DNA from 3 places in the Pontibacter sp. 13R65 genome. Region 1 is predicted to be linked to each of the others. Evidence: riboswitches for the same ligand, from Rfam matches in the RefSeq annotation. Region 1 holds a riboswitch; each other region holds the start of a gene.
What was found. Region 1 has a riboswitch for cobalamin ahead of ACMA1I_RS01490 (TonB-dependent receptor). Riboswitches for the same ligand answer to the same signal wherever they lie in the genome.
Positions count from the first base shown of each region.

Region 2: it holds a riboswitch for cobalamin, as region 1 does, so the genes downstream of both, ACMA1I_RS13835 (cysteine-rich CWC family protein) here and ACMA1I_RS01490 (TonB-dependent receptor) in region 1, are expected to answer to the same signal.
Region 3: it holds a riboswitch for cobalamin, as region 1 does, so the genes downstream of both, ACMA1I_RS20695 ((2Fe-2S) ferredoxin domain-containing protein) here and ACMA1I_RS01490 (TonB-dependent receptor) in region 1, are expected to answer to the same signal.

Region 1 covers NZ_JBLIQL010000001.1:343,324-353,732, reverse strand. Annotated here, with positions in the region: gene ACMA1I_RS01505 (DUF6600 domain-containing protein) at 1-160, opposite strand, end outside; gene ACMA1I_RS01500 (PQQ-dependent sugar dehydrogenase) at 816-2,039, opposite strand; gene ACMA1I_RS01495 (DNA-3-methyladenine glycosylase) at 2,284-2,895, opposite strand; cobalamin riboswitch at 3,391-3,599, shown strand; gene ACMA1I_RS01490 (TonB-dependent receptor) at 3,705-5,621, shown strand; gene ACMA1I_RS01485 (DUF5074 domain-containing protein) at 5,646-6,719, shown strand; gene ACMA1I_RS01480 (hypothetical protein) at 7,121-7,399, opposite strand; gene ACMA1I_RS01475 (hypothetical protein) at 7,394-7,531, shown strand; gene ACMA1I_RS01470 (hypothetical protein) at 7,562-7,738, shown strand; gene ACMA1I_RS01465 (DUF2798 domain-containing protein) at 7,792-8,025, shown strand; gene ACMA1I_RS01460 (hypothetical protein) at 8,210-8,767, opposite strand; gene ACMA1I_RS01455 (B12-binding domain-containing radical SAM protein) at 9,070-10,409, shown strand, end outside.
Region 2 covers NZ_JBLIQL010000010.1:162,207-172,615, forward strand. Annotated here, with positions in the region: gene ACMA1I_RS13820 (Ig-like domain-containing protein) at 1-1,581, opposite strand, end outside; gene ACMA1I_RS13825 (malectin domain-containing carbohydrate-binding protein) at 1,728-3,860, opposite strand; gene ACMA1I_RS13830 (hypothetical protein) at 3,868-4,128, shown strand; gene ACMA1I_RS13835 (cysteine-rich CWC family protein) at 4,713-4,952, opposite strand; cobalamin riboswitch at 5,124-5,333, opposite strand; gene ACMA1I_RS13840 (rhodanese-like domain-containing protein) at 5,624-6,007, shown strand; gene ACMA1I_RS13845 (hypothetical protein) at 6,378-6,596, shown strand; gene ACMA1I_RS13850 (hypothetical protein) at 6,619-7,419, shown strand; gene ACMA1I_RS13855 (two-component system response regulator) at 7,439-7,651, shown strand; gene ACMA1I_RS13860 (PAS domain-containing sensor histidine kinase) at 8,085-9,173, shown strand; gene ACMA1I_RS13865 (glycosyl hydrolase family 28-related protein) at 9,230-10,409, opposite strand, start outside.
Region 3 covers NZ_JBLIQL010000026.1:35,643-46,051, reverse strand. Annotated here, with positions in the region: gene ACMA1I_RS20710 (putative cobaltochelatase) at 1-813, opposite strand, end outside; gene cobN (cobaltochelatase subunit CobN) at 835-5,127, opposite strand; gene ACMA1I_RS20700 (hypothetical protein) at 5,254-5,904, opposite strand; gene ACMA1I_RS20695 ((2Fe-2S) ferredoxin domain-containing protein) at 5,904-6,287, opposite strand; cobalamin riboswitch at 6,407-6,595, opposite strand; cobalamin riboswitch at 6,756-6,966, shown strand; gene ACMA1I_RS20690 (ABC transporter substrate-binding protein) at 6,993-8,219, shown strand; gene ACMA1I_RS20685 (iron ABC transporter permease) at 8,219-9,307, shown strand; gene ACMA1I_RS20680 (ABC transporter ATP-binding protein) at 9,307-10,359, shown strand.

The DNA of each region.
Region 1 (10,409 bases):
CAGGGTTATGAATCCAGCGCCCATACGGTGCCAGCTCATCGTAAAAGGTCTGGAACGAAACGACCGCACCGCCCTGTGCCACTGCTTCGCCAGCCCCTAGCAAACTAACGGCTACCAATGCCATCAGGCATAGTGTCCGCAACTTTTTTAGTGCTTCCATTACCTTGTATCTTTAATAGTATTATCCTTTATTTATATAGAATAAATACCTTGCCAAAAAACACAAGGGCTAACATATAGTAGTATTTTATAAAATAATTTTGGGCAAAGGCAAATACAGTACTTTGGCAAAAACTAAAACCTCTATATTTCTTTCCATACTTTTTGTATAAGTAGCCTTTTGTTGGTGGTTGTTGAATGAGAGGATTTTGAATGAGGTACTAAGCCTAATCTTAAACTGTTCCAAGACCCTTGACTCAAAAAACTTAGAAACACCTCCGGAAGGCCTTTTTCATTAGAATAATTTAGCGGAAGGCTAACCTAAACCAATGTATTGAGGCAGTAAGCTATAGGACAAATACCTTTGCCAGGTGCACCCGTTGACGATTTTTTGTTGGGGGAATGGCCCTCATTAGACAAAATCGTCTTGACTTTTTTGGTTCTTTTTGTATCAAGACAAAAAGAACAAAGACAACAGCAATACAACAACTTCACTATGAGGTCACAGCAAGAACAGCAGCTATGCGAACTTAAACAACCAAGCCAGTAGCTACTGCTGATGACTCTCGCCTACAAGATCTTTACAAGATGACAAAAGGGACAATAGATTTTATGTTGCTAATTTATAAATCTTAATGTTGATCCGGTGTTGTTACTTACTTGCCAATTCTATACAATTTACCTTCATCGGTTACGGCATAGAGTGCTCCGTCATTGCCTTCTGCTATGGCTCTGAACCTTTGCTGCTGATCGGCTGCAATACGCTCCTCGCCCACTACTTTGTTATTTTCGAGCACAATGCGTGCTATATGGTGGCTGTTGAGTCCGGTAATAAACAAATTGTTCTTCCATTCCGGTATAGCATCGCCTCTGTAGAACGTCATGCCACTTGGCGATAAAACAGGGTCCCAGAAATAAACGGGCTGCTCCATTCCTTCTTTCTGCGTAGCTCCGCCGCTTATTTTATCGTCGTTGTACTCGATGCCATAGGTAATATCTGGCCAGCCATAATTTTTGCCAGCTTCCACCAGGTTCAGCTCATCTCCGCCTTGAGGGCCCATTTCAGAAACCCAAAGCGCTCCTGTTTCAGGATGGAAGTCGATACCCTGCACGTTGCGGTGGCCATAGGAATAAATTTCAGGCCTGGAACCTGTTTGCGGATTACCGGCAGCAGGTTTGCCCTCTTTGGTAATGCGGATTATTTTACCTAATCCTGAATTAAGGTCCTGTGCCTGCGGACGTGTTTCTTTATCGGAACGTTCGCCGGTAGTCAGGTAAAGATTACCTTCTTTATCGAATATAACACGACCTCCAAAGTGCTTATCGCCATCGTAAACTGGTGTGGCGCGGTAAATGACTGATGCTTTTTCTATGCGTTTATCGTCGGCGGAGAGCATTCCTTTTGCCACCGATGTTAAGTTCCCGTTTTCTCTTTTCTCTGTAAAAGCCCAGTATATGGTTCTATTAGAGGCAAACTCTGGGTCGAGGGTCAGCCCTAGCAACCCACCCTGGCCTCTTGCGTCCACTTCTGGTATGCCCGTTATTTTCTCGCTTACCTGCCCATCCTGCGACACAAGGCGCATAGTTCCTTCTTTTTCTGTAATAAGGAAACGACCGTCAGGTAGAGTAGTAATGCCCCAAGGTTTTTTTAGCTGGTCGGTCAGCACCCGAACTTCATAGGCCGTATTTGTTTTAACGCCTGGTGCACGGGTTTGGCCCGGAAACGCCGGCTCATAACCAGCATCCTGCTCTCTGGTCTCTACAGGTTGGCCCGGTGCCTCGTTCCCGATGGCTTCTTGTTTACTTGCGTCGTTTGTGCCGCTATTGCAGGCATTTAATATAAGAAGTGATGCTGCTAAAACAGGTGCAATTTTTACCATGCTTTTTTTCTTTTTTAGTGGATAATAAATAGGTGAACGCGCAACCATGCCCAATGGTTAAGCACAATTTGGCCACTTGCTATCTTGTTGTGCCTAAAATACTTCCATGCAAGGCACTGATTTCGCGTCTTACTTTTCAACTGGTTTAACAGAATAACAAGTTAGTTTGTTTACCCTTCCTATGATTAACTTTGGTGCGGTAATTCTGATTCTCCAATAGATATTTAATCCAATAAAATGGGAATTACTTTTTACGGCTCACCCATTTGTTTTCTTTTAGCCAGAAGCGCCAGGGCAGTAGGGCATCGTCTCCGGCATAATCTATGCCTATGCGCGGGCCAATGGATATCTTCTCTGGAGGTACCTGCTCTCCTCTATCTTCAACCCAAATAATATCGCCTGTCAGGTTAGTGCCGTAGTGTTTTTTGCTGATGCCGAGGGCAATGCTCATCACGCCAGGCCCAGCGGTCAGATTTGGTTTAACAACAGGCATATTTCGGCGGAGTTGCATTTCCTCCAACCCATGTGTGGGTTCTATGGCACGTATGAGCACGGCATCGGCTTTGCCTTCTACATTCGTAATGATATTAAACAGATGGTAGATGCCATACACCAGGTACACATAAGCCACACCGCCCTGCTGGTACATAATTTCGGTGCGCTGCGTTCTTCGGTTAAGGTGAGCATGGCAGGCGCGGTCGTTTTCTCCTGAATAAGCTTCTGTCTCTACAATTCTGCCTCCTGTAAGCATGCCGCCTATGTTCGTGAAGAGGTATTTGCCAAGCAGATCCTGCGCCACTTGCACCACGTTGGGGCGGGTATAAAAAGAAAGAGGAAGCTTTTCTCCGGTTATCATTTGAACTGTTTTTGTTTTAGCTCCTGTATACTGCACTTAGCCACTTGTGTTTGATATAGCTTCGCCAAATTAAAAAATTTGAAATGACGGAAAAACGATGATCAGGATGTTATAGTAGTTTGGTTCAGAAACAAGTCCTCTTCTCTCATACACTGATTCACTCCATCAGAATCCCGCAAACCAACTATCAACAAGGCAGCAATTATTAGAATAAAAATATCCTTCAGAAGAGTTTGGGAGTTTTTGAGTCAGGGGTCCATGATTTGATTGAGGAACATTGTTGTCTCACTCATCCAAAGCTCCCCCCCTCCCAAACAACCATGAAGCCATTTAATAATTAGAAATCATCAAAAACTAACAGCTCAACAATTAGCAATCAACAACCGACTCAATTCTTCTAATAAAAACAGCCTTCCAGAGGTATTTAATGCCTGCTGAGGCACAAGGCTATGCCTCGCATCAATTTTAATTTCAGTTTAAATCAGAACAGTTTCCTACCTTTGCACCCAGATTGGTGGCTTGTACTACTACCTGCCGTAGCACGAGCCTTAAAAGGGAAGCAGGTGGAATACCTGCGCTGTTCCCGCAACTGTAATCTTCGACAAAGGGTTAGTTCACAACCACAGCCACTGTCCTGCAACCAGGATGGGAAGGCGAACTAACTGAAGAGAGCCAGGAGACCTGCCAGTTCGATTAGAATAGTCGTATGCTTTCGGGAAAAAAGCGGCACGGCCAGCGCCTTCACCTGCGTTAGCTACTCCTGCCACTGTACCCCCTTTTGCATGCTTCGGGATTTAAGCGGATGTATAGTGGAACAATTTACCATTCGTGGTGTACTTTTTTTGATGGTTTTCTGTTGTCTTGCCGTAATAGCAAGGGCGCAGCAGGATACCTCTATCTACCAGCTAAAAGCGGTGGAGGTGTTTGGCAAACCAGCCGAGGTTTTTGCGGCCGGTAGTCGGGTAAGTACTCTAGACAGCAGCTACCTGCGCACTTATGCCTCCGGCACTCTTGCCGAAGCCTTACAGACCCGCACTCCCCTGTACCTCAAAACATATGGAGCCAGCGGCATCTCCAGTGTCTCTTTCAGGGGCACTTCTGCTTCGCACACCGCTGTACTCTGGAACGGGCTTAATATTGCCATGCCCTCTTTGGGCCAGAACGATTTTGCCACGCTGCCCTTAAGCGGAATCGGGAGTGTGGCAGTGCAACATGGAGCAGCAGGAGCCCATTACGGTAACGGTGCCATTGGGGGCGCAGTGCTGCTTCAATCTCCGGAACAAGCAGGAAAAGGAATTGGGGCGGAGTTGCAACAGGAAGTTGGCAGCTTTGGGCGCTATTTCAGCAACGCCGCCGTGCGCTACAGCAGCAACAAGTTAACTGTGGGAGCCAGCGGCTATTGGCAGGAGGCGCAGAACAACTTCACTTACCACGACCTTGGCCGCTTTGGAGCACCAGAAACACGCCAGGAGCATGCACGGGTGCAACAGAAAGGGCTAACACAGGACCTAAAGTGGAAGCTGGCACCCAGAAGTTACCTTGCCTTCCGGAGCTGGTACACCTACACCCACCGGCAACTGCAACCCGCCATGGGAGCAGCCGCCAACAAAGCAGAGCAACTCGATAAGAACCTGCGCCTGATGGCCGAGTTCGGGTATACCAGCCGCATTGGCGAAACAACGGTAAAAGCAGCCTATTTTTCTGATTTCCTGCACTACACAGATGTTAGCAACAATTCTGTAACCGACATTAACACCTATCAGCTGCAAGCGGAGCAAACCTATACCTATGGCCAGAGCTGGAGCCTGCGGGGCGGCCTAAGCCTGCAACATTTTGCAGCCGATGTGCAAGGCTACGGTGGCCAGGTTTCAGAAGACCGTGCTGCTGCCTTTCTGCTCTTCCGCTACGACCCCACCCCACGGCTGGCCCTGAGCCTGAACCTGCGCCAAGCGTTTATAAAAGGCTACAACCCGGTACCTACTCCTACTCTGGGAGCCAACTGGCAGTTCATGAACTTAGGAGAACACCAGTTTTACTTAAAAGGAAATGTATCGGGCAGTTATCGGGTACCAACTCTGAACGAACGTTTCTGGAGACCAGGCGGCAACCCGCTGCTGAAGCCGGAGGAAGGCTGGCAAGCCGAAAGTGGTCTGCGCCACACCTACAGCAAAGGCAATTTTACGCTGGAGTCGGAAGCTACTGGTTTTTATATGCTCGTAGATAATTGGGTGCTTTGGGCAGAATCTGGGTTTGGGTACTGGACACCGCTGAACCTGCATAAGGTACGTTCGCAGGGCCTGGAGTTGAGCAGCAGAGCCACTACCGTGGTAGGTGAATTCCGGCCAGGCCTCTCGTTTGGCTACGCCCTTACCTCCACCCAGCAAATAAAGTCTTATGAGGGCTCCGCCGCTGAGCTAAACAGGCAACTGCCCTACGTGCCGCTGCACAAGGTTACCTTTTCCACCGATGCCGCCTGGCGCTTGTGGACCTTTACCGGCAACCTGCTCTATAATAGCGAGCGCTTTACAAATAACAACAACTCCAGCAGCATGCCTGGCTTTGCCTTGCTGGGGCTGGCACTGGGTCGGCAGTTTAATCTTGGCCCTGGCAGCCTCCACTGCACCCTGCGCGCCGACAATGTAACCAACACTGAGTATCAGACCATGGTCAACAGAGCCATGCCGCCGCGTGCCTACACCCTCAACCTTCGCTTTATAATCCCATAACTAAACTATACTAAACCTTAAACAATGAAAAGATTTACTTCTTTCCGCAGCATTTTTATGACTACTGCACTGGCAGCTGGCACGCTTGCCCTGAGCAGTTGCGAAGATAAAGCCTCCAGGCCAAAAGGCACCTATGCTGAGAATGCTGTCCTTATTTCTAACGAAGGTGCTTTTACGGCTTCCAACGCCTCTGTAAGCTACTATAACCGCAACAATGGCACCGTTGAGAACAACATTTTCAGCAAAGAGAATGATCGACAGGTACTGGGAGATGTACTACAAAGCATTGCTGTTTACAATGACCGCGCTTACATGGTGATGAACAATAGCCAAAAAGTAGTGGTGGCCAATGCCAACACCTTCAAGGCCGAAGGAGAAATAAGTGGGCTGGAGATGCCCCGCTATTTTGCTGCCCTTGACAACCAAAAAGCCTATGTTACCGAATGGGTAAGCTTCGATAATAATGGCAGAGTGGCTGTTATAGACCTAAATACCTTAACTGTAACCAAAACTATTGAAGTAGGTGTAAACCCGGAACAATTGATAATAGCTGGAGGCAAAGTATATGTAGGTCATGCTAATGGTGATTTTATAAGTGTAATAAACACTTCTTCCGATGCAGTTGAAACCACCATTCCTGTTACACACGGACCAAGCTACCTAGTTGTTGACCGAGATAATAATCTTTGGGCGCTTAGCTCTGGTATGAAAGACTGGAGAGTAGACAAGTCACAGCATACAGCCGGAGCACTTGCCAAAATCAACTTAAGTAGTAACACAGTTACCAACACCCTTACTTTTGCCAGCAACACGGCTTCTTCTGGCAGATTGGCCATCAACAGTTCCAAGGACAAGCTTTTATACAGCTACAACGGCAAAATCCATCAACAGGATATAAGCACTAACACCTTAAATTCAACCCCTCTCATTAACAGAAGCTCTAATAGTATAGGCGTAGACCCTGCCAGCAATTACATCTACATTGGCACAGCACCAAACTATAGTTCCGATGATTGGGTAGTTCGCTATAACACTACTGGCGCTGTAGTAGATTCTTTCCGCGTAGGCATTGCCCCCAACGGCTTCGTTTTCAGATAGGATTATAAATCTTTGAGTGGTTTTTGAAGGCGTGAATGATTTTTAACTCTTAACAAAGTAAAGGTCTAGCGTCTAAAATCAAAAATAGCCTCCGGAAGGCACTTTTTATTAGAAGAATTAGGGTGTTGCGTGTTATTGCTTATTAGCTTTTGCTTACCAATTAGATTAGTAGAGACGATGGCCAAAGACGAGGCCCCGTGGCCTTGAGCGCCCAGAGCCACAGCCTATTAGCCATAATTTCTCAAAAAGCCTCCAGAAGGGCCATTTCATTAGGATAATTTCATATCCCAGTTCAAAGAAAGAGGATCAGGAACCACAGATATAAAATGCGGTTCCGGATCCTCTTTCTTTTTGAGGCAGACAGCTCTACACACAGTTAAATGAGGTAGATCATATCGCTATTACTCTCCTCTTTTATCTCTCTTACCATCCTGGTTATAGGCACCATCGCCGAGAGCCACGCTATCGGGGTGGTCGGTGTGGTCATAGTGGTGCTCAAAATCGGCTGTGTCGCGCGAAGTGCGGCTCTGTCTTGCGGTTTCTTCCGTCTCTCTTATTTCACTTCTTTCTACGTTTGTTTCACCTGCATCTGTACCTGTGTTACAAGCAGATAATCCTAATCCCGAAAAGGCAACAAATGTGCCTGCCAGCAGGGCCGTCTTTATGTTTGATGTATGCATAGTTTTGTTTTCTCTTTTGATGAACGTTTTATTTCAGCTCATCTGCCAGAGGCAAACAAGCTGTTCTCCGTGTACGACCACAGCGCCTTTAGAGTTAGCGATGTATCTGTTGCCCCCGCTAAACGTATGTAAAACAGACTGTACACTTTAACAAAACCAGCCATGAAACAAAATACCCACGATAATAAACCAATGCAGGAAAACACCAAAGACGATTCTTCGGATGTAGAAAAAGTAAAGTCAGATTTAGAAAATAATAAGGGAAAGGAACAAAATCCTTCGCCCTCTGCACCAACAAGCACTACCGAAGAAGAGGAAGCAGAAAAAGGACACTCCTGATTATAAAAGCAGGCACTTGTGCAGTACCTTTGCAGCACATAGAACCGTTGCCCATGAAAAAGTCTTTCACACCACAGCAACTTAAACTGAAGCTGCTGGTCATTGTTATCCTGAGTCTGCTGCTGGCTTCGGCCATGGAGCTGTACACCTTCGGCATAGCATCCGACTTTTTCACAAGGTGGTTCCGCTCTTTCTTCGTGCTGTTTATGCTGATTGCCGTTACAGCCCTTGGCATAGTACCAGGTGTAAATTATGCTGTAAATAAATTGAGGGACCTGAAAAAGTAAGAGTTGCTTCTCTACCGCCGGTATATTACCATTAACAGAGGCAAAACAAGGTTTGGTAGCAGCAACTGCTTCTGAGTCAGCATCACATTTTTGGTTTGGTCACTGTACTCAGATTTGATAAAACCAAGAGCGGCCCGGGTTCTTCTGAACACGGGCCGCTCTTGATACATAATCTACAATCTACTTAATTTTTTGCTAAAGGCTGAGCTGTTACGGTAGCATTAACGGTAAATTCAAGTCTGGTCTTAATAGCTTTTTTTGAATTATTTTTACCTACAAGCTTAAATGTAACTGACCCGTCGGCAGCTAGAATTTCTTTTAATTTCATATCGTCACGAGCCTTGTCATCAAACGCTACAAAGGCTATCCTTTCTTCCTTATTTAGTAGGTACAAATCTATATCTGCTATTGTACCTACTCTTAACGTGTCTGTCGCACCAGTAGCAACATAAAACAACTCTAAATCAGACAAAATTTGTGATTCTGTTCCTGTAAAAGATGGTACCCGAACTGTAATGCTATTAATCTTAGCCTCTTTAATCAGACTCTTTTGATCAGCAGGAACACTCATGTCTACTTTTTTAATTCTGGAAAAAGCCTGTGTACCTGCAGCCTCGTTCACATCAAAAGTAAATTTTGTGTCTCCTGCCTTATCTACAACAACAAGGTCTTCTACAAGGTCACAAGAAGCGGCACCCAGCATGAGCACAGCCATTACGAATAATTGCAATGTTTTTTTCATGAAAGAAAAATGAAATAAATTTGAAGTGGATAAAAGTTGGAAAGTTGAGATAAAAGCAATCTATTCTCTAATTTTGCAGAAATTACAAATATAACTGAATAATTGATTTCTTGCTCAGGTACAATCATTCCGGCATCAATAAGGTTCCCCAGAACTTAATTTTATTTGAGTTTTTCACCTTATCAAAATACCTGTAAATAATTGCATATGAACCTGTGGCATAGGATTGCTGTTAGTGAAAGAGAAACAGCAGCAGTAACTTTTTTGGTTCCTGCGTTACAACATTATTTTTAAGACTTGCTTTGAAGAATCCAACTATCCTGCTCCTGACCCCACCACTCACGCAGCTCAACACGCCCTATCCGGCTACAGCCTACATAAAGGGTTTTCTAACTGGGCGTGGCTTTGCTGTGGCACAGGCAGACTTTGGCATTGAGCTGGTGTTACGCATGTTCTCCCGCACAGGCCTCAGCCGGATTTTTAAAGCCATAGAAGCAGGTGATTTTGAACTTTCGGATAATAGCCTGCGCATGCTGCGCCTGAAGCGGGAATACCTGCAGACTATTGAGCCGGTCATCCGGTTTCTGCAGAACAAAGACAATACCCTGGCCCAGCAGATCAGCTACAGCCGCTATTTGCCTGAGGCGGCACGTTTCGACCAGGTAGAGGATATCGACTGGGCCTTTGGCACCATGGGCATTACCGACCGCGCCCGCTACCTGGCCACCCTCTACCTCGAAGACCTGGGCGACCTGATAAAGGAAACGATCTGCCCCTACTTCGCTTTCAGCCGTTACGCAGACAAATTAGCCATGTCGGCCACCTCGTTCGACCCGCTGGAGCAGGCGCTGCAAGGCCCCCTTAACCTCGTGGACGAAATGCTGCTGGAATTGCTGGAGGAGCGCCTGCAGGCAGTACAGCCAGATGTGGTAGGTTTTTCCATACCGTTTCCAGGCAATTTGTACGGTGGTCTGCTGCTGGCAAAACACATTAAAGAAAAATACCCCCACATCAAAACTCTGATGGGCGGTGGCTACCCTAACACGGAACTCCGCAGCCTGCGCGAGCCACGCATATTTAAGTATATCGATTTTATTACGCTCGACGATGGCGAAGGGCCCTGGCTAAAGTTGCTGGAGCACCTGCAGGGACAGCGCCAGGTAGATTTTCTGCAGCGCACCTTCCTGCTGCTCAACGGAAAAGTAGAGTACATCAACGGCTGCCTCGACAAAGACATTCCGCACGTAGAATTGGGCACGCCAGACTACAGCGATTTGCCGCTAACGGAGTACCTGTCAGTAATTGATGTGATAAACCCGATGCACCGGCTTTGGAGCGACGGGCGCTGGAACAAGCTTACTATTGCCCACGGCTGCTACTGGAAACGCTGCTCTTTCTGCGACATCACCCTCGACTATATTTCGCGCTACGAGGCAGCTCCAGCTACTGTACTCGTAGACCGTATTGAGCAAGTAATTTCACAAACCGGCCAGACCGGCTTCCATTTTGTAGACGAAGCAGCTCCCCCTGCCTCACTGCGCGATCTGGCGCTGGAACTGATCAGGCGTGGCGTAAAAATAACATGGTGGGGCAACATCCGCTTCGAGAAAACTTTTACTCCTGACCTGTGCCGACTGCTTGC
Region 2 (10,409 bases), on a different contig from region 1:
CAGGTTAACTACATAGTCAGTAAGTTGGGGACTAGCTGGCGTATTCAGGTTTATTCTGGTAATCTTGCCAGACCAGTCAGGCGCGGCACTAAACGCTCCTGAAGAATGACTCATCCAGGCGATGAGGTTAGTGGCTGTTGCTGATGGATCGAAGCGGAAACCAATAAGCAAGCGCATGGTGGAGCCAAAAGGAGAAATAGTTACCCGGTTTCGAAGAGTGCCATCAGCATTAATATCCCAGCGTTCTATCTTTCCGCCAGATGTAACCGCATAGAGCCTGTTATCCGGGCCAATGGCCAAGGTTGTAAAGCCATAAGTCCCGAAGCTATTGTCAATTAATGTTTTCATACTAAATGACACACCCTTCAAGTCCGATGGTGTATCCGGTGTTGAAGTGGTCGTTTGGAATCGGGACTGAAAGGGAACCAAAGTATACCCATTCAAGTCTTTTACCTGATCAGAAATTCTGAATTCATAGGTGGTGCTGGCTGTGAGTGTGGCCGAGAGCGTAATGGCATCACCTGCGGCTGTTGAATTGACGGCCGCACCTGTAATTTTGGTTAAGCCGGTACTTGTTACCTCAAACAATTCTACCGTACTGGAGTTAACTGTACTCCCATCAATAGATTTGCCACTCGGAAATGCTAAGTCAACCGACATGGATTGATCGAGGGGTACATCGGTAGCGCCATTGGCAGGACGCACAGCCGTAACGTAAGGGTTTAGTGAAGGCGTAACTGCCTTGACAGAAAAATTATCGAAAGTATACGTTACAGGGGTGCTTGCATTGCGATGGGTGGCAAATATACCCGCATAGGCTACATTGGTGGTCAGTTCCATGTTTGCAATACTCAGGCTTTTAGTAGCGTAAGCTGCTCCTACGTTCAGGTAGTTTGTGCCATCGGTGGAATAAAATCCTTCTGCCGTGTTGGTGGCCGCATTTACCAAAAGCCGTAGCCTTACAATTTTAGTGTTGAGCCCGGTTATAGCAGCCGTAATGCGTTGGTCAGAGGAGCCGGATACATTATTTATTTCTTTTCTGAACTCTACTTTATTGGCAGACACAACCAGCTTGAGGTACGTTTTATCATGTAGGCCAAACCATAGCCCTGCCTGTTGACTCGAAGTGCCGTTGTAAGGATTTAGTAAAATAACATCGATCTGGAGATTATTCCGAGAATCTACTTGTACACCAAGTGTGTTCAATTGGTTGTCGTTGGCAAGATGGGCAATGCCCTTGTTGGTGACCAGTTTTAATGTGCCTGAGCTCACAGTTAGTTTAGAGCGCTCGTAGCCTGGTACCGAGGTGTTACTAGGCGTGCCATCTGCTGAAAGTCGTGTGCCTGAGTAAGGAGCTATCATTCTGAAGCCCGTGCCTACTCCATTACGATCGGTTATGGTACCGGAAACACTGCTGTTAAATGTAAGATTTACGGGCAATGATGCTTGTATCTGATTACAAGGTAGCGTACTTACTGGCGGGCAGCCTTGTGCTATGGCTTGGGGGAGAGTAGAGAATAAGACTGTTACCAGCAGCAGGACCTGCTGCCAGGCGGACGCAAAAGTAATAGAGCACTGCATCTGTTTTTTCTTTAAAGACTTTCTGATTTAATAGTTAGATAAAATAATTTGCCTGGAAAAGGCCACGAAGAATGTAGGTTAGGGAAAGAAGAGCGGGCTGCCGGCTTGGATGCCTTCGGGGTAACCAGGCCATGTCGTGATGCCACTTACTCTATCACCAGGTAAGATTGTGCCTTTCCTGAAGTTGTCTGTGCTTTAAAGAGGTATATACCCCGGCTCACTTGCCTATCTAGAACCAGTTTTGTTTTGATAGCTCCCAAGTCATCCGTAATGAATGTTGTAACCTGAATCTGGCGACCTAGCATATCATATAAAGTAACAACAACTTCTTCCTTCCTGGCAAAACCTGATAATTCAAGCTGTGTATTGTCGCCCTTGCTTGGGTTAGGGTATAGGAGCAGCTGCGTTTTCTGATCGGTTGCTTCGCCTTCCAGAGTTGATGTGCTGGAAGCTGCCAGGCCTGATCCGGAGGGAGCTCTGTATATTTCGACACCTGCAATGGCGAGGCGATCTGCAGACGGTTTAAAATTGAGGTTGAGCACACCATCTGCCACAGTGACTGCGTAATCCTTTACCAGAGCCGCTCGGTAGCCTGCCTCACTGTAAATGTCCAGTCCGGAATGGCTCAGTTGATTCTCCATTCTAATACTAAACACCCTGGCTCCTGCTGCGGAAAAGAAGTTCTCTACAAAGTGCATGCGAACAAAATAGCTGCCATTAGAGAGGGGAATTTCGTAGCGCGTTTCAGCCAAATTTGTTGATGCCGACAAATAAGTCTGGTAAAGCACGTCATCGTCTGTAGCGGCAATCGGGGTAGTAACATTCTGTTTATCCAGCTTAATGGAGCCTTTCCGATAGTTAACATCTGCTTCCCAAGCATTGCCTCCAATGGTCATACTGGCATCAGCGGCTCCTTTTATGCGCTTAGCAGCTGTAATGGTAAAACCACCACCATTGGCAATGCCATAAAGTGGTATGCGCAACGGTGAACTGGCATTGTTGTAGTGTACCAGCAGGGCAGCATTTTTTAATCCCCGGGTGGTGGGCTTAAAGCTGACCGACAAGTTGATACTACCCTGTGGAGCAAGTGCTGTAGTGGGGATAGCGGTAACCGAGAATTCGGACCGGTTTGTGCCGGTTATATTTGCCACACTTGTGAGTTGAATAGATGGATCATTGCCACCCGCATAAGTTTTCCCGAGGTTCTTCAGGTTAACACTTATGGTTTTGCTGCTACCAGTTAGCAGAGAACCAAAGGAGACAGCTGAGGGTGTTGCAGCCAACTCAGAGAAATGAGCTGAGCCAGTTTCGGGTTTTAAATTGCTCACATAATAGATATTGTCCTGATAGTCGTAGTTAACGCCTGTGGATGTCAGGTAATCCATGGCCATGATATAAGCATTCGGAACAATGTTGCCGTTAGCATCCCTGGCCTTCCAGATCCGGACACCGATTTTGCCCTGGTAGTTTAAGGATCTGTCGGTGTAGGATTTCTGTATTTTCAGTCCGAAAGCACCTGAGGGTGAAAAGGAACCATCTGCAGGCACTAGATTAGTGTTTCCCTTTCTTGGCAGTAGCGTCTGGCCATCCAGCCCTATATGCGTGAATATACTGTTAACGGCCGTGCTCCCCTTGGCGTGCCACTCAATTTTTTCTGTCTGACTGCAGCACCCGTGGTAAGCTGCCATTTGAATTACGTACACTGGCTTAGATAAGTCTGCCCTTATGAAATAGGGCGAAAGAACCTCATCAGAATTTGGAACCGCTACGGTACCTCGGTTAGAAGAGCCGTCGTTGGCATTAAACCCTACTACTGTTTTTAAGCCGAAGGCATTGATAATCTCCTGGGCATAAGGCTCGTTATTACCTTCTCCCTTATACTGCCACAGGCCATGCAGCTTTACCTCTTTAACAGGATGTAAGGCATCATTGGAGTTGATGGTAAGGGTATTGTTAAGAACTTTAACCCGGCCTCCCAAATCCTTCGCAACAAATTGTATGAGTACCTCTACAGAGGTTCCGGTGCTTAAGCTTCTGGGCAAGGATGGCGTGGAGCCATTGATGGAGATTATTTTCCAGGCAGTGGTATTACTAAGGGTAAGGCTGTTAATAGTAAGTGTTCCGGTGCCTCGGTTGCTGATCTTTAGCCTTAGTTTATCATGATTAGCGTTGTAAGCTGTAAAGGTACCGTCAGGATTTGTTCTTCGCCACGGTATTTGGATACGTGAAGCAGTGAAGCGATCTGGTGCCGGAAATTTATCAAGATTCTCGACTACCATATAAGCGTTGCTTGACGATGTCTGCACCAAAACTGTCTTTGCCAATTTTCTCTTAAAGCTGGAGAAGGCATCTGGCGTGAAGGCTGTGAGGCTGCTCATAGAGGGGGCAGCAGAGTTTAATTTGACACTTAAGCCAGTTATTTTTGATGCCACTACATCCTTCGGTGGCATGACAGCAAATATCAGAAGAAGACTGCTGCCCATGCTTAAAAACACGATAGCCAACTTTGGATTAACAGATCCTAAAATTCTTAAAAAATTCAGATAGCTCTTTTTCATAGCCTTAAATAATGGTCGTTTCTGGGATGCAGAAAGCACTTCAACTGGTAAGGCCTGTAAGAGGCGCGTGGAGAAGGAGGAGCTAATAAAGATATGGAGGCTAAGAATGTATCCTGAAATGGCGTGGACTCTTACAGAATAGTTTTGGGAGTACAAGCCACTCGGATGCGTAACGAGCTTATTATAGTTAAAATAATTATAAATATAATTTAGTTTGCTATACGGAATTCTTCAGGTTAAGAACTTTTAGTTATGATCATTTTAATAATTTATTTAAAATTTTTAGTAAACAGCCTCATTCTGATGCTAAGCATTCTATATTACTGGCTGATAACGTTTGTAACTTGTACTTGCCTAAAATGGAGTCAGAGTTATGTTCGCTTGGCAATGGGTTGCGGCCTTGCCTGTAACATGGACTTAGCTCCACCATTGAGTACGCGGTGACGAAAATACACACATTGCAAATTCTGCTAATACAAAAGGCCTTTCGGGAGTGTTTTTAGCCTTGTGCACCTTATACTCGCTTGTATATACTTACAGCTTCTAACAGTGTATTTGGGTAAGGCTAAAACTCTACTGCCGCAACTGGTTCATGAGGCGATTCAGCTTCTGTTCAAATTGCTGCACGTTAAATTCTGTTTGTAGTTCTTTCATGCATGTAGCGCAGAGGCAGTCGGAGTAGCGGGTGTTTAAGTACTGGCGCTCTGCCTCGGTAAGGCGAACGGTACTGCACTGGCAAAGCAAAATAGAGCCAACCTTACATTCGAATGGCTGCTGGCACCTGGGGCAGGTTTTGTCTTCGTGGTGTGGCATAGGGTATGTAAGTTAAAATAAGTTTTTGCCCCCGGAAGGCTATTTTCATTAGCAGAATTTGAGAAAGGGAAGGCCTGCACCTGTAAAGCGGGTGCAGGCGTTCCTGCTGTTAGGCAATAGCAGCAATTTGTGCCTTTACGGCTGGCTTATGAATGAGCGCCAATTATTTGCGAAGCGCCACTGCTTCCTGGTTTTGCTGCAGCAGCGCCTCTTCGCCCTGCAGAGTTGCCGTCCTTCTCACCCCGCGTCGTAATTGGGAATAATGGACTTTAGTTGGCAACAACTCGTTTTGTTACTTACAGTTGCGGCACAGCCCGTAATTTTCACATGGTTCCTTATTAAGTGTGGTGTTACCCATATACCTGATATCCGGAAGAATAAAGTAAAGAACTTCGAGGTCGAAGATAATGAAAAGTATCAGGTTCTTGCTGCAGGTTCTACAGCCAGGCCACCTGCAGCGTGTTTTTTATGATGGGGCAGGCTTGGAAACAGGACAGTTTGGCCTGAAATACGTAAGTATAAATATTATTGGCCATCAGGCTAAATCAGTTACAATCGGTACAGACTTACAAAATAAGCCTGTTTTGTGCTTTGCACATGCCCTCGCTCCCCAAGATTTTCAACTCTTTTACAAATTGCACAGAGCAAAATTCATTTTTAAAACAAATACAATGGAAAAGACCTTAAAAGAAATGGTGGCAGAAGCCAACCAACAGATAAAAACCTATGAAGTGACAGATGCAATGGCGCTACTCAACCATAAAAATGTTCGGTTTATAGATGTGCGCGATGAGCCGGAACTGGTTAGAGAAGGAAAAGTGCCAGGCGCTACTCATGCTTCGCGCGGTATGCTGGAATTTTACATTGATCCGCATAGCCCTTACCATAAAGACATTTTTGCATCGGATGCGGAACTGGTGTTCTACTGCAAAAGTGGTGGCCGGTCTGCGCTGGCAGCCCAGAAAGCACAGGAGATGGGCGTAAAGCATGTTGCGCATATAGCAGGCGGTTTTAATGCCTGGAAAGAACAAGGAGGCGCTGTAGCAAAGGTTTAAAACTGCTGGGCAAACCTTATGCTGTTGCAGGAGGGGCTAACAACTGCACTAAAGATGTAGAAGGCTGGCCTTTTTAGTGCCTGCCTATAAGCCATCATTTATCGGTTTGGTGCAACTGTGGCAGGAGGTAAAAGCTTAACTATAGCTTCAGTTCAACTAATACTGAAATACAGTAAAAAGCAGGTATATGTAAAGTTTAATAATTTATTATTGCTGACTTGAGCAGAAATGGTTTTAACTTTGAGCTTTAATAGTACCTTGTTAAAAGATTACCTTTTACCTTTTTATGCCTACGACTACCCAATCCAGCAGATTCAGTATGGTCAGTTATGAAGATGTCACCTCATAGGTACGCTCTGTTTATGACAAAATGATGCAGAGTCTGCAAATTTCTTTTGTGTTAAACAGGTTTAAATGCCAGAGCAGCAACGCTACTTTGCTGCGTAATAACTGGGTTAAAGTGCAGTCTATCTTGCTGGTGGGCCAGGTGTTGAACACCATGAAGCAACTGATCATCTGCAATGTATCGAAAGAGAGGGGGCTGCAAGCTGGACGAAGAGTTACTGGAGCCTGCTTTTTAGAGGCGTAGACTTGGGCAATAGCAGACAGCAATGGATAGTCGTCAGGTTTATAGGGTCAGGTATGAGGCATTTTCTAAGTTTTCTAATACACTTATCAGGTCGCGAACTGTCGATGCTGTTGCAGAGGCGCTCCAGGTAAACCTGAAGTACTTATTTAACTTTCATGTATATAGGCTTAGCTTTAACTGGAACGATTATATTGTTCATATAACAGTTAGTGCTGGCGGTGTAGAAGTGCAGCAACAGCAAAGTTACTTGCCGCACGAGCTTCAGTTGCTCCAACAACGAGAACCGATGCACACAACCCAACCGGCTACCCTGGATTTGCCGCAAGCCTATAACTTAGCTGAAGAAGAGCAGGCGGAGCTATGGGCCTGGTGCTTTGAGCGGGAGGAGTGCCAGATTGTTATCTCGTTATTATCGGGTAAGAGTAGGGTGTTTACCAGGCGGGACATTACTTTTGTAAAATTACTGGCCGAAAACCTAGAGTCTAAACTGCTGGAAATATGCCTTTTTCAGATGCTGGATAAGCAGCATGCGCTTATTACGTCTATTAACCAGCACCAGCAGGAAATTATTGAACACAGAACAAAGGAGATAGCCGCTAAAAATGAGAAGCTGATAGAAGTATCGATTATGAATGCACACCACCTGCGCGAACCTCTTAGCCGCATTCTTGGCCTTATAACCTTAGCCGATTATTGTCATACCCCGGAAGAACTCAAGGAGACCATATTGCCTAAATTAAAACGTTCGTCCACTGACCTGGATGAAGCCCTGAAAGCGGTGATATATAAAGCCACCGCAGAATTAACCGAACTAAAGGCCTAAAAGAAACACGATGTTGCAAATGAAGAAGATAATGCTTGTTGATGATGTGGAAATTGCCAATTTTATAACAGCCTCACTTGTTAATCTCCTCTACCCCACTTACCCGGTTTACGAATTTACAAAGCCGGTTGTAGCCTTTTCGGAGCTAAACAATATAAAGCCAGATGTTATTTTTCTGGACCTAAACATGCCCGAGATGAACGGCTGGGAATTTCTGGAAAAGCTTCAATAGGAAGGGTTGCAACACAAGGTGTATATTCTGTCATCTTCCACCAGCGAGCTAGACAGGAAGCGGGCAGACAAATTTTCCAACGTGCAGGAGTACCTGATCAAGCCCATCGAGAGGGAGAAGCTATCGCAAATTTTACAACGGCTTTAGAACCTACTCACCAGTGCCCAATGTGGCGCTAAGGTGATGAAATAGCAAAAAACCTCTGGAAGGCCATTTTTATTAGAATAATTTAGGTGTTAGCCAGGCGAGTTATTATTGTAGGTCTGCGTGGGGTGGTTTCGGATAATTTGCCACTTATAGAATTGTTATTTGCTGAGTACCTGGTGCTTATCGCGATCTTTTATTAACGATGCCGTTACTAGTAGTTAAAATTATTTCTCGTTATATTTACTAAATGGAGCCTGCCTGCGGGGAAAAAACAGCCCCGCACACTATGGAAAATAACCCCACACCCTCATCAGCTATTTTTCAAGCCCTAGTAGAGCAAACCGGACAGAGCTTTTTTGTGTATGCTGTCAATTCTAACCGATTTACCTACTTAAGCCCAGCTTTTGAACAAGCCTTTAGCATAAACAAAAGCAATTTCGACAATCCAAGCGAGCTGTTGGCGTTAATCTACCCTGAAGACCAGGAGTATGTTGCTCAAAAGTACAAATGGCTGCTTGAGGACAGCGTGCTGGAGGCATTTGAGTTCCGCATTAAGCTAGCAAACCAGCAGGAGCAGTGGATTTGCATAAAACCCTCTGTTTTTAAAGAAGCCAATGGGCAGTTGATGGTTATTGGCCATGCCGAAAACATTACCGCACAAAAGCACTATAACGATGTGCTGAAAAAGTACTCGAACAAGAAGAACGCTGTATTAAATATTTTGTCTCATGACCTGGCGGGGCCTCTGAGCAATATTCAAAGTCTGGCATTTATGTTGGCGGAGGAGGTGCAGCAAGACAGCAGAGCCCGCCATTTAGTTGGCATCATAAGGCAGAGCAGCCAGCAGGGGGTACAATTGATCCAGAACTTTATTGATCAGGAATTTCTGGAAAGCCTGGAAGCAGATGTTATTACAAGGCGGGTAAATATAGTTTCTAAAATCAAAGAGGCCACAGCAGAATACCAGAGAGCCCAAAAAGAGTTAATACCGCGCGTTTTTGGTTTTTCTGCTTCCAGCGATGAAATTTATGTTGAGCTGGATGACAATAAATTTATTCAGGTAATAAACAACCTTATATCTAACTCCATTAAATTTACGGCAGATGGTGACTATATTGCAGTAAGTATAGAAGAACAGCCAGAAAGTGTTTTAGTTAAGGTGGAAGATAACGGCGTAGGAATTCCGAAGAAGTACCATGCCACGCTGTTCGATAAATTTACAAATGCCCGCAGGCCGGGCCTGAAAGGAGAGCCTACAACAGGCCTTGGCATGTCTATTATCAAAACAATTGTGGAGTGGCATAAAGGGCAAATCTGGTTTGAGAGCGAAGAGGGCAAAGGAACCTGCTTTTATATTGAGCTGCCGAAACAGTAGCCTGATAATAGCGCGCCAGAAGTCCGAATAGGCAAACGTTTACTATATAGGTTCAGTTAATTTTTTTTCCCTTTCTTTTTTATATCTAGCATATACCCGTGTGCTCTGCCTGTTGCCTGAGCATCAGCAGCGGCAGTTTTGTATAAAATCAAAGAATTATCTCCGATACCACCACCGTTTGTTATAGTACGATTAGGGAAGGAAGAGTGAAGAAACATGACCGAACCACCAAGCGTGTATCTGGAGGCTTTTGTTTGTGTTAGCGCTGCCTTCACATGTATTCTTTCCAGGAGAAGGTGGGCTTTTGCCGAGCTGTGGCCTGTTGTTACAAAAGGAACCGGAGAGGCATCCATTTCATTGTTTATAATGGCAAAGCTGTTCCCAACGATGGTATAAAATTTAAGTGCTGCTGTGTGGATATTAGTTAACCTGTTGCCATAAAAGTTGAAGCTTCCTTTTTTGTTGGAAACAGCGCAGTCAACATCATCGAAAAGCGAGTGCACTAAGGGATTGGTGAGTACATTGAAATTTTCTGATGCGTAAGCAGCTCCCTCTCCTTTCACCGTTTTGTTGTTTCTGAAGACACAGTCTACGATCATAAAGCCATCGCCCATTTTATGAGCACCAACGGCCATCCCGGTTCCCCCATTCTCGAACCGGCAGCGATAGAACATATTTGCCTGCAGTGCGGCACCCGTTTTTTTTCGGTTTCTATCTGCTGACTGAGCATTAACCCAATCAAAATCAGTTGTCTTTGTTTCTGCACCAGGCTTATTTTCGAACCCCATATCTACAAAGGTAGAATACCCAGCACCATCAGATAATAGGACACCCTTGCCTGTGGTACTAACCAAAACTGATTTGTCTGCGCCATCGCCCCAAAAACCACCACCAGCCAAATGATCGAGAAACAAGGGCTCACTCAGCTCATACTTTCCGGCTGGGAAATAAATGGGCTCTGAAGTTCTGCCGCCTATTAGTGCTGCTTCCAGAGCTTTCTGTATGGCTTCGCGATCGTCTTTTCCATCGTTTGGTATGGCACCAAAATCTTTCACGTTTAGCATCAGCTCAGACAAATTGGCTATACGAGGCAAAGTGGCTGCCTCATAAAGAGGGAAAACAGGTAGCTGTACAGCGGCAGAGTCTGCTGTTACCAAAAAAGACACTTTAGGAGGCACAACCTTGCCTGCTTTCTGCATCGCCGACTTAGTTATAGGCTCATTAAACGGTTTCTTG
Region 3 (10,409 bases), on a different contig from region 1:
GCTGGTTACCCCTAATTCAGTGCAGAGCTGGCTGATAAGGGTAAGCAGGCCTTCCGGAAAGATTACGGATGGGAGTAATTGTCTGGCAGCAATAAGCTGCTGCTGCAAGGCTTTCTGCGGCGTTTTATAATGTGCCCTAAACTTATCTGTGTCCGCCTCAAAGGCAATCCTGCGGCGCACGACCTCTGTCCTCTCCTTTATATCTCCCGGAGCTTCTACGTCTACCATTATACCGAACCTGTCCAGGAACTGGGGGCGAAGATTGCCTTCCTCCGGGTTCATCGTGCCAATAAGTGTAAACCGGGCCGGATGACTTACCGAAAGGCCTTCGCGTTGTATGGTATTTACACCCATGGCGGCTATATCCAACAGCACATCTACCAAATGATCGGGCAACAGGTTAACTTCATCAATATACAGTATCCCCTGGTGCGCAGCCGCTAAGAGTCCTGGCTGAAGTTTCTTTTTCCGCTCTGCCAGCACGCCCTCCAGATCCAGACTACCAATCACCCGATCCTCCGTAGCGCCTAAAGGCAGGTTAACAAAAGGTGACATGGCTTCCACTACCTGCACATCAGGCTGCTGGCAGGCAGCACAAACTGCTAGGAGTTTTCCCTGCGCACAATTGTACGGGCAGTCAGCTACTTTCAAAATAGGTGGCACTATTTCCGCAAGGGCGCGTGCTGCTGTACTTTTTGCCGTTCCTTTTTCACCCCGAATGAGCACACCGCCTATACCTGGGTTAATAGCGCTTAACAATAAGGCCAGCTTCAGCTTCTCCTGCCCTACAATGGCAGCAAATGGATAATTCATAATGGTAGGTGTAAATACATCTTATACTTCATGACGGGCTTCCAGCATTGTCTCACTGCTCAGGTAAACATCTTGTAATGCCTGGAGCACTTCAGTGGTTGGTGTAGCCCACATACCCCGTTGAGCGGCCTCTAGCAAGCGCTCGGCAACGGCATGTAAAGCCCAGGGGTTGTTGTCAGAAAAGAACTGCTGCATTTCCGGTTCGAGAGCGTAGGTCTCAGCTATTTTTTCATACATCCAATCATCTACTACATGCGCTGTGGCATCGTATCCAAACAGATAGTCTACGGTAGCTGTTAGCTCCAGACCGCCTTTATAGCCATGCCGCTTAATTCCTTCCAGCCATTTAGGGTTCACGACCCTGGAACGAAACACTCTGTTAACTTCTTCTTTCAAATCGCGCACCACCGGCCGGGACGGGTCCTGTGAATCCCCGAAATAGTTTTTAGGCTGTTGCCCGGTCAGGCTGCGGATGGTGGCAATCATGCCGCCATGGTATTGCAGGTAATCATCACTATCAAAAATGTCGTGCTCCCGGTTATCCTGGTTATGCAGCGCCACTTCCACCACTGAGAGTCGCTGGGCAAACTCACTACGGGCTTCAACGCCACTGGCACTACCGGTATAAGCATAGCCACCCCAATTAATGTAAGTTTGGGCAAAATCAGCATCAGAATGCCAGTTCCTTTCCTGTATAAGAGGCAATATACCGGCACCATAGCTGCCGGGCGGTGAGCCGAAAATACGGAAACCTGCCCGCTGCTCTGCTTCCTCCATAGGCATATCTCCCTGTGCCTGTAATGCTGCCAGGTCTCTTAAATAATGCTTGCGGACATAATTCTCTTCTGCCGGCTCATCCAGCGAGAGCACCAGTTGTACCGCTTCATCCAGCAGCTCAATCAGATGGGGGAATGCATCTCTGAAAAACCCGCTGATGCGCGTCGTAACATCAATGCGGGGCCGCCCTAATTCCTGTAACGGTATCACCTCCACCTTTACGACACGTCGGCTCTCTGTCTGCCAGACAGGGCGAACACCCAATAGCGCCAGGATTTCTGCCACATCATCGCCATGGGTACGCATAGCGCTGGTTCCCCAGATACTGATGCCTACGTTCTCAGGGTAAAGGCCTGACTCTTTCAGATGGCGTTCCAGTACCTCCCGCGCTAATTGCTGGCCTACCTGCCAGGCCGCCTGCGACGGCAAGGCCCTTGGATCGACGGTATAGAAATTACGACCGGTGGGTAATATATGGGCCATTCCGCGGGTTGGTGCGCCACTTGGTCCAGCAGGCACATAGCCCCCTGATAAACCATGCAGGAGATTCGTTATTTCATCGTAGGTATGTGCCAGGTTCGGCATTACTTTACGGCAGACAAACTCCAGCACCTGTTGTATGGGTTCCAGGCCTGCCTGTGCAGGCGCTATATTGAACGTTTCCTGCAATACGTCAGGAAGTGAAGCTATCTTGTAATTATGCTGGTGCAGGACCCGGAACAGATGGTTGCTTAATTCATCTATCACTTCCAGTGCATCTGCTCCTGTTACTACAGGTCTTCCGGCTAATGTTTCAAACTGCGTGGGCAGCGTATTTATCCGCTTTCCTTTGTGAGCTAAGAGGTCTGATATGTCAAATCCAAAAAGGGAAGCGACGGCTGCCTGAAGGCCTGGAACTTCTATGTTAGCAAGCCGCGTAAGCGATTGCAGCATATCAGTCAACGCTTCTCCGGCTGGCGCTTCCCCTAAGATATGCAGGCCGTTCCGGATCTGGGCGGCTCCCAGTTCACATAAATACCCGTCGATATCCTCAATCAAATGGGCAATATCCTTTCCGTCCATTTCAGCAAGGCTTGCCGGCACGCCTTCAGGTGTCATCTCGTCGTCCCAGTCATGCTTGTGGTCCCCGTGGTCGCGCTGTAGCATCACTGCCAGGTCTTTATCTAAATTCGTTTGTTTAATCAGGTCCCATATCTGCCGTTGCAGCAAAGGCAGTTTCGTCGGATCCAGTGTTTCCACCTGGTAGTATTCATCTACAAGCTGGGTTAACTGGGCCAGTTCACCATAGCTGTCAGCAGAGGTCATCGGAGGCGTAAGATGGTCCACCACCACCGCGTGGGCCCGCCGTTTGGCCTGCGAACCTTCGCCCGGGTCGTTTATAATGAACGGGTAAAATAGTGGCAGGTCTCCTAAGAAAGCATCCGGAAAACAATCTTTTGATAGCCCTATCCCCTTTCCCGGAAGCCACTCCAGTGTTCCGTGCTTCCCGACATGCACCATGGCATCGGCGCCCCACACATCGCGAAGCCAGCGGTATAAGGCGTAATAATGATGGGTGGGTGGTAAATCAGGCTGATGATAAATAGCATCCGGGTCCATGCCATAGCCACGGGGTGGCTGTAGCGCAACCAGCACATTGCCAAACTCCAGGCCTGCCAGCGAAATATGTCCGTTGTGTACATAAGTTTCTCCCGGCGGCGGTCCCCACTGCTTCTCTATTTTTTGCTGCAAGGCAGTAGGTAGTTGCGAAAACCAGGCAGCGTATTCTTTAGCTGGTACCCTGCCTATAGCATCAGTTAATTGCTCCGGTGTCAGGTAGGTTTCATCGTAAGAACAACGGCTAATCAGATCGTGAATGAGTTGCGTACCGGAAAAAGGAAGATCTCCTGTTTGATACCCTTCTGCCTGCATTGCTTGTAGGATAGTCATCAGGGATGCCGGTGCATCCAAGCCTACGGCGTTGCCTATCTGTGAGGCTTTGCTGCTGGAATTGGTAAAGATGAAGGCAATCCTTTTTTCCTGGTTAGGCAAATGCCGTAAGCGGGCAAATCGGGCTGCCAGGCCAGCAACACGTTCTACTCTATCCTCCAGCGGTTCGTATCCTTTTGCTTCACGCCCTTTTTCTTTAAAGGAAACAGGCACCGTGATAATGCGTCCGTCAAACTCCGGAATGGCTACGTTCATCGCCGTGTCAAGCGGATTTAGTCCACGGCTGGACGCTTCCCACGGCCCGCGCCCCATGCCGCTGGTGATAGCCTGCAGTATAGGAATATCCAGCTGACTCAGCACCTTTTCTCCGGACATGCCAGCTTCGGTTGCATTCCCATCACGCATGGCGAATGAAACAGTGTTGACTAAAACATCTATCCGCACATCGTTCTCTTCCCTAAAAAAGCCAAAAGCATACGGCCACCTTGTTTCAGGATCAATGGCTTTTAGGGAAGCTGTATAAACAGGTAGCACGTTCAGGCCTTTATCTTCCAAAGCCCTGACCAGTGAATCTATAAAAGTTGTATTGCCACTAATCCAGTGGGCACGGTATAAAGTGAGCCCTACTGTAGGATATGCTAGGTTTTGCCTTTTCACCCAATCCAGCATGCTGGCATTTTCAGGAAGATCAGGATGATAAATGCCGTGGTCAGGTAACATAACGGGCGCTTCGTATCCAAAGCCTGTCATGAGCAGGTGGTCAGACAGAAAGTGTAGTAGCGAAACTAGATTAATATGGCCGCTTGCCTCCAGGTACGCCTGGGCTTCATGCAGAACCGCGGGCGATACCGTGGAAACGGCAGCAAACTCGGGGTTAAGTTCGCCGGTGCCACTCAGCACAATTAAATGCTGCCCCTGGTTTTTAGCGCGGCGCACCAATTCACCAAAACCAGGAATACTGCTTGGGCGGCCTAGTATGCGCAGGATGGTGATTTGGGCAGCTGCAATCTCCCGGTCCAGTAACTGCGCCATGTGCGCCTCACTTTTTACAGCCAATAGGTTTATACCCATTGTTTTTGGGAAATCTTCAGGCAATACCTGCAGGGAGCGGTGCAGCGTCAGTAAATCGGTATCGGCGTGTGTGAGGAAGACGATGCCTCCATCTGGTTCAGGTACTTTATCGGAAGAAGCAGGAATCTCAGCGCCTTTCCAGGTGTAAAACTGGAAAACATATTCATTAAGCTCTGCGGGTGGAACCAGAAAACCATCCGCCGCAACCATGCTTTCAATATAATCGAAAATGGCTTTCACCTGCCATTCGTTATTAATAGAATGAAACCATACAGAGTGTCCGTCAAAGAGTAAGGTCACTACGTTGGCTAGCGTACAGGGCCCGAGGCATCCGCCTTTCGTCATGTGCACTATATTCCGCAGCTTGCGCTGCAGCCACTCGCTTTTATACAAGTCAACCGGAACAGGTGCATAGCCCCTATCCACCCTGCCACAGCAGCAAGCATTATAGCAGTAAGACAAATGCCCCCGGCGCTGCACGAGGTTAATGGCTTTCCCATCGGATCGTATCACCCGCTGACGCTTAAATTCTCTCATGTGGCTTCTATTTTGTTCTCCTTGATAAAAAATGAAGACCAGGCCTAGTAGAAGGTTATTCCTGATAGTATTGCCGGATCAAGTAAACTAGCCTTGACAGACTGCTTTCACCGCTATAAACAAACTTTATAGCAGCCCAAACACCTGTTCCAACACCGGATAAAGCCCTATGGCGATGGAGAAAAGTCCGGCTGCAGCCATCAAGTATTTAAAGAAGAACCTGCTCCGCTTGAACATATGGGAAAAGGACAGCGTGAGGAGGTAACCGTAAAGGGTCATGGTCAGCAAAATGCCCACAGACTGATAGATGATAATCCAAAGCGCAGCGTAGCCATCATCTGCGGCCATGGTTAAAGCTACCGTGCACGCACCTCCCGTACCTGCCACACCATGCAACATGCCTATGCCCAGAGAGCGGGGCACAACAGCAGCTTTCTTCTCCGCTTTTACAAGGGGAACCACCACTGGATTATCTTTTCTGAAGACTAAGCGCATCGTACTGATGCCAATCCAGACCATCATAGGCCCAACCACCCATTCTGCCACTGTACTAATACTGGCAGGCAGGGAAGATTTTAGCAGTAGTACACATATACTTAGCAGAATCAGGGTAAATGAATGCCCCAGCGCCCATTGGCTGGATTTCCAGATGACGTTGCGCAGCTTAGCATTGCTGTCTTTTTCAGAACTGAGTACAGACACGGCTGCCATATGGTCGGCCTCAAAAGAGTGCTGTACGCCCAGTACAAAAGACTCAATAAGTAGAGGGGATGGCATCAGTTACATGCAGGTTTAGATGAAGTAACTTCTGCCGGGTCCATGCCATCATCTCCTTCATTAAACAGGATATTTTCCAGCAACTGCCCCTGCATTACATGGCTGGTGACAATTCTTTCCGCCCGGCTTACGGTCATCTCCCTGTACCAAACACCATCGGGGTGTACAAGCATTGTTGGGCCACTTTCACACTGGCCTGTGCACAAAGTTTTGATAGTATGTACCTCCGCTTCTAAGGCGTTTTCTTTAATAGAGGCTCTTAGGGCTACGATATTTTCCTCGCCTCCTTTTTTGTTGCAGGTAAACCCGCTACACATAAAAATGATTTTGTTTACTTTGGTCAGGTCCTTACCCACGGCTTTATCGTTGTTTATAGAAAACATAACCTGCCTGTACACAAACAGATAGCATAAGCTTCTGTTGGTGCAGCAGCAGGATTGATTACAATAAAATAGTTAAAGGAATACAGGTTTAACTATCCCAAGCCTTTTACCCGAAAGCATTGGAAATTGCTTGTACTGGCAGGTCTTCTGACTTACTCTGATTTGTCGGGCCTTCCCATCCGGTACATGGATAGTGGCAAGAGGATTGACAAAACGCTACTCGAGCTTACAGCAGCGGGAACTGTTCCGGACTCTCACCGGATTCCCTATTAATTCCCTCCCGGGAAACCAATACAAGGCAAAAGTAGACAATTATTTGAGATACCACCAAATATAAGCAGTATGGCCTGGCAGAATGTGTAAAGAAATGGCAGGCTCAAAAGGCCTGTTGATGCAATTTCATTCTGGAGAGGCTTTAACATTTGCAGTAGCTTTTACTTCGTCTAGCTTTAAATTCATAAATCTTTATACCTTTGCCTGTACATAGGTAGCTGGACCCGTACTTCAAAAAAAGTACGGGTCTGCTTGAAAAGGGAATACCGGTGAGAATCTGGAACAGTCTCCGCTGCTGTAACCTCATGATAATAAGCTGACAATATAATGCCACTGTTCTGTATAGAATGGGAAGGCTGTCAGCTTTGGGGAAGTCAGAAGACCTGCCTTTGTAGATACCACTCACAGCTTTCGGAAGAAAGGCTAAGAGCTATGATAAAAAAAAGCAGGAAACCCGCGAAGGCCTGCAGGAAAGGGATTTTCCTGTTCGCCTACCCCCATTCTTTTGTTTGTAACTGCCTCATCGGTCTGTTGCTGTTGGCCAGCTCCTGTGAGCAAACTCCCAAAGAAGTCTCCCAAAACACTACTGCTACGCCACAAAACCTTTTCCCGGAAAAGGCTGAGGTAAAGCACGCCAATGGATTTACTCTATCATACCACGGCAACTACAAAGTGGTGCATATTCTGAATCACTTCGAAAATAAATCTGATACATTACAATACATCCTGGTTCAAAGAGGCACCCCTCCTCCCCCACATTATCCTGATGCCCAGTTAATAGAGATTCCGGTACGCCATTTAGTTGGTATGTCGTCTATGCATGTGGGGCTTATAGATTTTGCGGAGTCTGCCGATGTACTGGTGGGGCTTGGAAATCTGAAGTATGTTTCTTCATCTCACGTGATACAAAACATAGCCGCCGGTAAAGTGAAAGAAGTAGGCCGAGGCAGCGAGATGAACGATGAGTTACTTATTGCCATGCAGCCCGACCTCGTGATGGCAGTAGGAAGCCCCGACGCCACCTTTAGCCGTTATCAAACCTTGATTGGTGCAGGTATTCCGGTGCTACTGAACACCGAATGGCTCGAAACCACCCCTTTGGGCCGTGCAGAATGGGTGAAGCTGATGGCCGCACTCTTAAACAAGGAAGAACTTGTAAATGAAAAATTCGCTTACGTAGAGAAGGAGTATCTCCGTTTGGCCGCGCTAACTAAGAGCACTACGGATAAACCAAGCATCATCACCGGAATGCCGTACAAGGACATCTGGGCGGTGCCCGACGGAGACAGCTATATGGCCCACTTTCTTAAAGATGCCGCTACGACTTATCACTGGTCTCATGTAGCGGAAAAAGGAAGCCTTCAACTGGACTTTGAAGCCGTTGCGCCAGTAGCTTTACAGGCTGATTTCTGGCTGAATGTGGGCTATGTGTATAGTAAGAAAGACATCGCCGCAAAAGATGTGCGTTATAAAGACTTCAGGCCTTTTGAGCGGGGCACCATCTACAATAATAACAAACGGGTAAACAACAGAGGCGCCAACGATTACTGGGAGTCCGGGGCTGTAAGCCCGCACCTTATACTTGCAGACATCATCAGGATACTGCACCCTGAATTACTGCCGGAACACGAACTTGTGTACTACAAGCAGCTTTTGTAATGGCAGGAAAATTATATCCTGTTCCAGAGCCTTCGGTAGTACACCCGGAGAGCCAGGTAAGCCATATAGCAATTTACGGGCTCCTTTTGCTGGTAGTCCTTTGCTTTATCCTGGATGTAGCGCTAGGCTCTGTTTCTATTCCACTCAGCGAGGTGGTTTCTATTCTCTCAGGGCAGGGATCTGATAATGCGGCATGGGTCTATATCATAGAAAAAATCAGGCTGCCCAAGGCGCTGACTGCCGTTATGGTAGGTTGTGGCCTTTCGGTAAGCGGTCTCCAGATGCAGACCCTTTTCCGTAATCCGCTGGCCGGCCCGTCCGTGCTGGGCATCACCTCCGGGGCCAGCCTGGGCGTAGCATTGGTCATGCTCTCTGCCGGAAGCATTACCAGTCTGTATACCATCAAAGAGCTTGGTATATCCGGCAGCTGGCTCATTGTGCTTGCTTCTACACTGGGGGCAGCTTTTATCCTGCTCCTTATTGTGGCCATCTCTGCCAGACTAAAAGACAATATCATCATGCTGATTGTGGGTGTCATGATTGCCAACATCACTATTTCTATTATCAGCATCTGGCAGTACTTCAGTGCGCCGGAGCAGATAAAAGAGTACCTGATGTGGACGTTCGGATCATTGGGAGGAGTGACGGAAACGCACCTGTATGTGCTGGCAAGTGTTGTTGCCTTCGGTTTGCTTCTCTCTTTTTCCTCCTCTAAGCTCCTCGATGCCCTGCTGCTGGGAGAGAACTACGCCAGAAGCATGGGTCTGACTGTTAACCGGGCACGCCTGCTCATCATTACGAGCACCAGTATCCTGGCTGGCGGCATAACCGCTTTCTGTGGTCCGATTGGCTTTATAGGTATTGCTGTGCCGCACCTGGCCCGCTCCCTTTTTCATGTATCAAACCACCGGGCGCTTATTCCCTACTGCTGCCTCACAGGCACAGTGTTCATGCTCCTTTGTGACATTATCGCGCAGCTACCCGGCAGTCAGACCGTGCTTCCTATTAACGTAATCACAGCACTGATTGGCTCTCCTGTCGTTATCTGGATTATCATCAGCCGAAACAATTTAAGAGCTTCTTTCTGATGGACCAGACCCAACAGCCCATTTTACAAGCCCTCGATTTGACCATCGGATACAAAAAAGGGGCAAAACGCGAGATGAAGGTAGCGGGTCCGCTTCAACTAACGGTGTATCCAGGCCAGCTGATATGCCTGCTAGGACCTAACGGAGCAGGTAAATCAACTTTAATACGCACGCTGGCTGGCCTCCAGCCTATGCTGCATGGTACTGTAGAGATAACTGGAGAAAGTATACACCAGCTGAAGCCGGCAGAGATGGCCCGGAAACTGAGCATGGTGCTGACAGAAAAAGTCAGAACTGGGAACCTGAATGTTTATTCCCTCGTGGCCCTGGGTCGCTATCCCTATACAGGCTGGCTCGGCACTTTAAGTACTGCAGATAAAAAGGTTATCCACTGGGCCATTGAGGCTACTAAAACAGCGCCATTTCTGCACCGGAAAACAGACCAGCTGAGTGATGGTGAGAACCAGAAAGTAATGCTGGCCAGGACGCTGGCACAGGACACACCGCTCATTATATTGGATGAGCCAACTGCCCATTTAGATTTGCCAAACAGGATAGAGCTCATGCGCCTGCTGCACCAACTGGCAAGGCAAACGAAAAAAGCTATTCTGCTGTCCACACACGAACTGGACCTGGCGCTACAGGCGGGCGACCAGGTGTGGTTGTTAGATGCTGAAGGAAAGATGAAGCAAGGTGTACCTGAAGATCTGGTGTTGGACGGCTCCTTCGAGGCTGCCTTCGATAAGGCAGGCTTTCAATTCGACAAAGCCACCGGCACTTTTAATATGCACGAGCCGAAAGACCGACACATACACATGATTGGAGAGGGCGCTACAGCCTTCTGGACCCGAAGGGCGCTGCAAAGAGAGGGCTTCGCTGTCTCAGGCGAAAGCCAGGAGGATGATACGGTTGAGGTGATTGTGCAGGGCGACAAAGCCAGATGGGTAAGTAAACTTGACGGCACCTATACAGAACACCACACTATAGCTGACCTGCTGGCGGCTTTAAAAGCAGTGGCAAGCGCAGCTAATAAGGCCAAACAACGGATATAACACTGACAGAAAATAACTATTAACTATAACCACCCAGAATGAAAAAATAG